DNA from 2 places in the Rhodomicrobium vannielii ATCC 17100 genome. Region 2 is predicted to be linked to the other one. Evidence: predicted binding sites of a transcription regulator. Region 2 holds the regulator's gene; the other holds the start of a gene.
What was found. Region 2 encodes HrcA, which represses chaperone genes, less so after heat shock. Its sites were predicted from a motif close to GTTAGCACTCNCNNNNNGNGAGTGCTAAC; they were not measured.
Positions count from the first base shown of each region.

Region 1: the regulator HrcA is predicted to act here: its motif matches at 2,347-2,375, upstream of groES (co-chaperone GroES).

Region 1 is NC_014664.1:3,104,000-3,107,683, reverse strand. Features, by position in the region: gene lnt (apolipoprotein N-acyltransferase) at 1-928, opposite strand, end outside; gene RVAN_RS19185 (hypothetical protein) at 1,372-2,205, opposite strand; gene groES (co-chaperone GroES) at 2,476-2,799, shown strand; gene groL (chaperonin GroEL) at 2,854-3,684, shown strand, end outside.
Region 2 is NC_014664.1:3,760,225-3,763,908, reverse strand. Features, by position in the region: gene RVAN_RS17330 (N-acetylmuramic acid 6-phosphate etherase) at 1-788, shown strand, start outside; gene grpE (nucleotide exchange factor GrpE) at 834-1,700, opposite strand; gene hrcA (heat-inducible transcriptional repressor HrcA) at 1,799-2,902, opposite strand; gene RVAN_RS17315 (DUF4405 domain-containing protein) at 2,979-3,473, opposite strand.

The DNA of each region.
Region 1 (3,684 bases), 660 kb from region 2:
AAATCCGATCGTTGAAGGCGAACAGCACCGGCACGGAAGATTCAGGCCAGACGACATGCGTGAATGCGGCGATGTCTTCTCCAGATGTACCACTGCGGCTCAACTGGAGCGCGCGGTCGAAGATCCATCGGCGATTTTCCGGCTTCCACTTTTCTTGTTGCGGAATATTTGGCTGAACAATGCGGATACGAACGCCAGGGACATCGCCGACCGTCTGCTCAAGCCTTTGCGCGCCCACCGCGTAGAATGCAGCGAGCGTCAAGGCGGCGACCACGACGGGAGCGGGAAGCCTGTTGAAGCGAGCCGCCGGTGCCGCGATGAAAGCCGCGGGCGCCGAGAAGATGAAAAGCGCTGCGAGCGTCAGGCCGTACAAGCCGATATAGGCCGCCATCTGCATCGGCGCTTCGTCGGCGGCAAGCGCCTCGCCGAACAGGTTCCATGGAAAGCCGGTGAAAAAGTACCCGCGCGCGGCCTCCGCGCAGAAAAATGCGAAGACGAATCCGATGACACGCGCATAGCCACGCCGCCACATCGCCGCCGCGAGCACCGCCGCGACCGCGTAGAACAGGCCGAGCGCCGCGCAAAGCCCGGCCACGGCGAACGGCATCAGGATCGCGTAACGTTGCGCGTCGACGTAGAACGCAAAGCCGATCCAGTAGATCCCGGCGAGGAAATAGCCGAAGCCGAAGGCCCAGCCGAGCAACGCGGCGCTCTTGAGACGCTTCACGTAATTGTCAAGAAGCGTCGTTGCGTCATCACGGATCGCGACAGCATCGAGCGCCCAGATCATCAGTGGGAAAGTCAGGAACAACACCGGCCAAAGGTGAAACGGCGCCATGGCAAGCACCGACAACGCGCCCGCGAGAAAGGCGATCAATACCAGCTTCCCGGTCTTGAGACCGGCCATGGTCGTCGGCAGAAAATCCATGAAGAGCCTTGGGAGGAGGATCGGGCCAGAGCCGAAACGTTAAGTGCCTGCAAATAGCGAGACTTTTTGCTGCTGACGAGATGAATCGTGACAATGCGGCTGCAAGGTTGGGGAAAGGTGGGTCTTTTCAGGCCCCTTCACTAAGCCAACCTGTTGAAAAAGCGTCGCCGTTGCAGTGGATCTTACATTTTCCGGCGTTGGCGCCGTCATCAAATGCAAAATTCAAAACTGCAATGGAATCAATAGGTTGCTAGTGCTCTCGCAGCGCCTGCATTATGCTTGAGAGCGTGCAGAAATGTGTACCAAAAAACTGCGCCAGAGCCCTGGCACATCGAAAGACCGGGCGGCGTCGCGCCCGGCCTGAATTAGATCGGCTTGCGTCAAAATCGGCCTCGATTTGACGCAGATCGAGCGCCGCGCCTATTGTGGCACGACCTTAGTAATCAGCGAATTTTCACGAGATCGAATTGCGAATAGCAATTGCGGCTTGGCAGGTTGTCATGCCCGGTGAGAGCGTCGGCGAAGGCTTCCGTCAGGTTCACACCGTCTGCCCTTGCGCGAACGCTCGCGAGGAGAACCGGCCGCTCATAGCTCGAGTCTGCGTCCTGTTGCGCTTTGCAGGCGTCCCTGTCGTATTGTCCGAGAGTGAGCGTCCAAAGCGGGATCGAAGCGTCCGACACCTTGGAAATCCATCCGGCGACCGTCTGAGCACGGGCAAGCGCGCGCGCTTCCTCCGCCTCGCGGTCGCCCTCGCGTGAAGCCAAACCCACGGCGATGAGGTCGAGTGCGCTGGCAAACGACTCCTTGACCTTCGGCGTAATGATCCGGTCGGCCGTTTCCTCTTCGGGGATGACCGTATCATTGGCGACGACTTCGGTCGTGCTTCCCTTCACCCAGGTATAATCGTTGGTGACAATGATATAGTCGAAGGATGCCGTGCGGCCTTCTACGTCCTTGCCGTCAATACGGAAGAAATAGGCATTCTCGACCTTTTCCTTGGGGGCATGCTTCTCGGCGACGGGTTGCGGAGCGACGACTACCGGTTGCGGAGCAGCCACCACAGGCTGAGGCGCGGGCGTGGCCTCGACGTTTTTGGCGGCCCGGTCGGCGTAAAGGATCGCGCCTTCGACCAGCGCCCCCAGAAAAAGCAGAACCGCGAGGATCCGGAACCAGATTCCGCCGCGACGCTTCTTTTCTTCGTCAGGTTTCTTCCCATCTCCCGCGAAAGGAGGCTGCCCTGAATTCGAATTAACGTCTTTTGCAAGAATATCGGTCATTGAAATGGTCCCCTTTAAACTCGGGACATTCGCCCCGACGCGCCGCAGTGTGGCATGCCACATCGGATGCACCGCTATTATGACGAGATTTCGTCAAATTGGCTTCATCATCCTAGACTTTTGCTAAAGCCCTCGCTCCAAATTAGCACTCACCACTTGACAGTGCTAACAGTTCCGGACTATCTCAGCGGCAGGGTAAACGCGAGCTCATATGCCGCACCCACACATTTTACGATCCAGATTTGTCGTCTGAGGAGGATACACATGTCAGTGAAGTTCCGGCCCCTGCATGACCGCGTCGTCGTGCGCCGTCTCGAAGAAGAAGAGCGCACCAAGGGCGGCATCATTATTCCGGACACGGCTAAGGAAAAGCCTCAGCAGGGCGAAGTGATCGCCGTTGGTCCCGGCGCCCGTAACGAAGAAGGCAAGCTCGTTGCCCTCGACGTGAAGGAAGGCGACCGCGTTCTCTTCGGCAAATGGTCCGGCACCGAAGTCAAGATCGACGGCGAAGACCTTCTGATCATGAAAGAGAGCGACATCCTCGGCATTCTCGAAGGTCACGAAGGCGGCGGCAAGAAGAAGAAAGCCGCGTAGTAACCCGAGACTATCCCTTTCAAAGTTTCACTCTCATTTAAGGAGTCATGACCAATGGCTGCTAAAGACGTACGTTTTGGCCAGGACGCCCGCGAACGCATGATCCGTGGCGTCGATATCCTCGCTGATGCCGTAAAGGTTACGCTCGGCCCGAAAGGCCGCAACGTTGTGCTCGACAAGTCTTTCGGTGCGCCGCGCATCACGAAGGACGGCGTGACGGTCGCGAAGGAAATCGAGCTTGAAGACAAGTTCGAGAACATGGGCGCGCAGATGGTGCGCGAAGTCGCCTCGAAGACGAATGACATCGCTGGCGACGGCACGACCACCGCGACCGTTCTCGCTCAGGCAATCGTGAAGGAAGGCGCCAAGTCCGTCGCCGCCGGCGCGAACCCGATGGACCTCAAGCGCGGCGTCGATATCGCTGTTGCAGCCGTCGTTAAGGATCTTCAGAGCAAGGCGAAGAAGGTCACGTCGTCTTCCGAAGTTGCGCAGGTTGGCACGATCTCCGCTAACGGCGACGTCGAAGTCGGCGCCAAGATTGCCGAAGCGATGGAAAAGGTCGGCAACGAGGGCGTCATCACGGTTGAAGAAAGCAAGTCTCTCGACTTCGAACTCGAAGTCGTCGAAGGCATGCAGTTCGACCGCGGCTATATCTCGCCGTACTTCATCACCGACGCCGAGAAGATGCGCGTCGATCTCGACGATCCGTACATCCTGATCTACGAGAAGAAGCTCTCCAACCTCCAGCCGCTGCTGCCGGTTCTCGAAGCCGTCGTCCAGTCGGCCCGTCCGCTCCTCATCATCTCGGAAGATGTCGAAGGCGAGGCTCTGGCCACGCTCGTCGTCAACAAGCTGCGCGGCGGCCTCAAGGTTGCGGCCGTTAAG
Region 2 (3,684 bases):
CTCGGCGCGACATCCTCCGCGCGGTGCTCGCGATGGAGAAGCGCCTCGCCAGCGGAGGGCGGCTCGTTTACGCGGGCGCGGGCACGTCCGGCCGCCTCGCGGTGCAGGACGGCGCGGAACTCATGCCAACCTTCAGCTGGCCGAAAGAACGGCTTGTGCTGCTGCTAGCGGGCGGCGACGAGGCCATGGTTCAGGCCGTAGAAGGGGCGGAGGATGAAACCCACCGCGCCGCCCAACTCATCCGCGTGGAGCATGGCGTCGGCGCGAATGACGTGCTGATCGCGGTGGCCGCCAGCGGCAAGACGCCGTTCACGCTGTCGGCGCTGCGCGAGGCGAAGAAACTCGGCGCGCTTACCGTGGGCATCGCGAACAACGCCGACACGCCCCTTTTGCTCGAAGCTGACCGCCCGATATGCCTTGAAACCGGCTCGGAGCCCATCGCTGGGTCAACGCGCATGAACGCGGGCACCGCGCAGCGCGTCACGCTCGCGATGTTGTCGTCGCTGGTGATGATCCGGCTCGGGCGCGTTTACGAAGGGCTGATGGTCGAGGTGCAGGCCGTGAACGCGAAGCTTGTCGGGCGGCGCGAAAAGATGCTCGTGCATCTGACGGGCAAAGACTTGAGCGCGGTGCGCGAAGCGCTGGCGCAGACGGGCGGCAATATCAAGCTTGCGATGCTTCTGCTGCAAGGGTGTGCGCTTGACGAGGCCAGCGCACTGCTCGAACGCACGGGCGGCCGCCTCCGCGAGGCGCTGACGCTTGCGGGGCGGGATGGCGGGGCGGGCTGAACGCCGCGCCTGCCGGTTAACCGCTTTCGGTTACGCCGCTCGCCGTCAGTTGCCGTTTTCGAGCCGTTTTCCGAAGGACGAAATCAGGTCGTCTACGCCTGCGGGGCCGCTGTTTTCCGTAACGGGCTGCGTGACGGACGACGCACGCTTATCTCCGCCGGACCGGTCACGCCGCAGGGGCGCGCCGCTCGGATCGCGGAAAACATCGGGATCGTGTTCGTGAGCGGGTTCAACCGCGTGATGATCGTGATGCGGCTCCCCATGCGGGGCTGACGGCGCGTCGCTCACGGGTTTGGCCGAGTGCTCGCCCTGCGGCGGCTCCGGCTTGACCGGCGCGCCTCCCTTGGCAACGATCACGGCTGCCGGGCGCAAAACCCGCTCGCCGATCTTGTAGCCCGCCTGAAGCACCTGCACGACGACATCGGCGGGCACGTTGGGCACATCCACCTTGATCATCGCCTCGGAGGTATGTGGATCGAATTTCTCGCCGAGCGGCTCGAAGCGCGTGATGCCGTGACGCTCGAAAACCTTGAGAAGCTCACGCTCCGTCACTTCCACGCCCTGAAGCAGTGTGTTCAGGGCCGGGGTCTGGTCGGTCGCTTCCTTCTGCGCGGCTTCGATCGCACGGCGCAGATTGTCGGCGATCACGATGGCGTCCTTGCCGAACTCGGACGACGCGTATTTCGCGGTTTCAATCTTCTCTCGTTCGCTGCGCCGGCGATAATTTTCCATCTCCGCAGCAATGCGCAAATGGCGATCCCGAAGCTCGGCGTTTTCGGCCCTCGAATCGGCCAGCATCTTCGCCAGCGCCTTTACCTGCTCTTCGGTGGCTTGCGGATTCTGGTCGCGGCCAAGAGAATCGTTATTTTCCGGCCCGTTCGCGTCCGAGGGCCCGTCCGGGGTATCGTTCATGGTGTTCTGCCGTTTCCGTTTTCGATGAGGACCGTCCGCTATCCTCGATCTTCAATGCGCCGATTTTTGAAGCTATATCGGCGGTTTCGGCGGGATAATCAAGCGAGCACGCGGCTCACGAGCTTGGCCGTAAAGTCAACCATGGGGATAATGCGGCCGTAATTGAGGCGCGTCGGGCCGATGACGCCAAGAACGCCTACGATCTTGCGCTCGTGATCCTGGAACGGAGCAACGATAAGGGAAGATCCGGACAGGGAAAACAGATTGTTCTCGGAGCCAATAAAAATGCGGACGCCTTCGGCCTTTTCGGCGAGATCGAGAAGGTGGATCAGCGCTTTTTGCGATTCGAGATCCTCGAAAAGCAGGCGAATGCGTTCGAGGTCTTCCACCGCCCTGAGGTCGTTCAGGAGGCGCGATTGCCCACGCACGATGAGGCTGCGATTGTCCTCGCGTCCGCCCGACCACTGCGCCAGACCCGACCGCACGAGCTTCGCGGTGAGCGCGTCGAGTTCGGCCTGTCTGGCCTTGAGTTCGCCCTCGATCTTTTCGCGCGCCTCGGGAAGTGTCACGCCGCGAATCTTCGCGTTGAGATAATTTGTCGCCTCGACGAGCGCTTGCGGCGGCAGCCCCTCCGGCAAATTCAGCACGCGATTTTCCACGCTGCCGTCATCGCCCGCCAGCACGAGCAGCGCGCGCTTCGAGTCGAGGCTGACGAATTCGATATGCTTCAGGCGGCTCACCTGCTTCTCGGCGAGCACCACGCCCGCGCAGCGCGACAGACCGGAGAGAAGGTCACCCGCCTCTGCCAGCACTTCGGACGTCACGGCATGCTCGCGGTGATAGTCGCGCAGAAGCTGGCGTTCGAGCTGATCGCGCTCCGTTTCCTCGATGCTGCCGACTTCGAGCAGGCCATCAACGAACAGGCGCAGGCCCGTCTGCGTGGGAATACGGCCCGCGCTCACATGCGGCGCGTAGATCAGCCCTTGCGATTCGAGGTCCGACATCACGTTACGCACGGATGCGGGCGACAGCGTCATCGGAAGCTGACGCGACAGGTGACGCGATCCGACCGGCTCGCCCGTTTCAAGATAGGTCTCAACGATGCTCCGGAAGATTTCCCGGTAGCGCTCATTCAGTTCGAGCAGCCCGTTTGCCTGATTTAATTCGAGGGCGGGCGCGCGCAACTCTTGCCGTTTCGACATGCTTCGCGTCCTTGTTCCAAACCTGTTAAATCTAAGGTCGCGCGGCCCCTTCGTCAAATGCCGATCACAGATGCGATTACCGGGATGGCATGACTTCCACCAGCAGCTTGATCGCCGGTGCGCCGGACGCTGCCGCGACGCTCGCGAGGGTGTCGGCGGTGGAGGCCACTTTGTAGCCGCGCTGAAGGAGGTTCGCTCGCAGCGCATCGGGCGTAGTCTTGAGCACTGGGGCGAGATTGTCGAGTGGCGTTTGCGTCATCAGCATGACGGCGGCTCGCGGCGAACCCGCCTTGCCCTGCATCGCGGCGGGAATCGCGAACGCCGCAGCGGCCACAAGCGACAGGGCGAGCGGAACGATCATCGAGCCGCGCCGGAAATAACCCTTCATCGCGCCCCAGTTTCGCCAGACATGCACGAAGAAGGGCACGAGCAACAGCAGGCTCAGCCATTCATGCATGCTGTGAAACAGGTTCGAGCCGAGGTGAAAAAACAGCGCCAAACCTGAAATCGCGGATACGGCGAAAAGGCCGAACGTGAACGGCGTCGTCACGCGCCCAAGAAATCCATTCATGTCATGCGTCCTTCAATTGAAGCCGCCGCATCGGGCGCTTCGGAGGTAATTCGGTTTCGGTCGCGGCGGCGATCACCGAAAGCCCGCCGACCTGCAGCTTGAACACGGCGGCGGCGCAAAACCCTGCGCAGGATTTCGTCGACGAACTCTCCAAGCCTGCGGCGATGCGCTCGCGGGGGAGTTTTCGCGCAGGATTTTTGCGCCTGCGGTG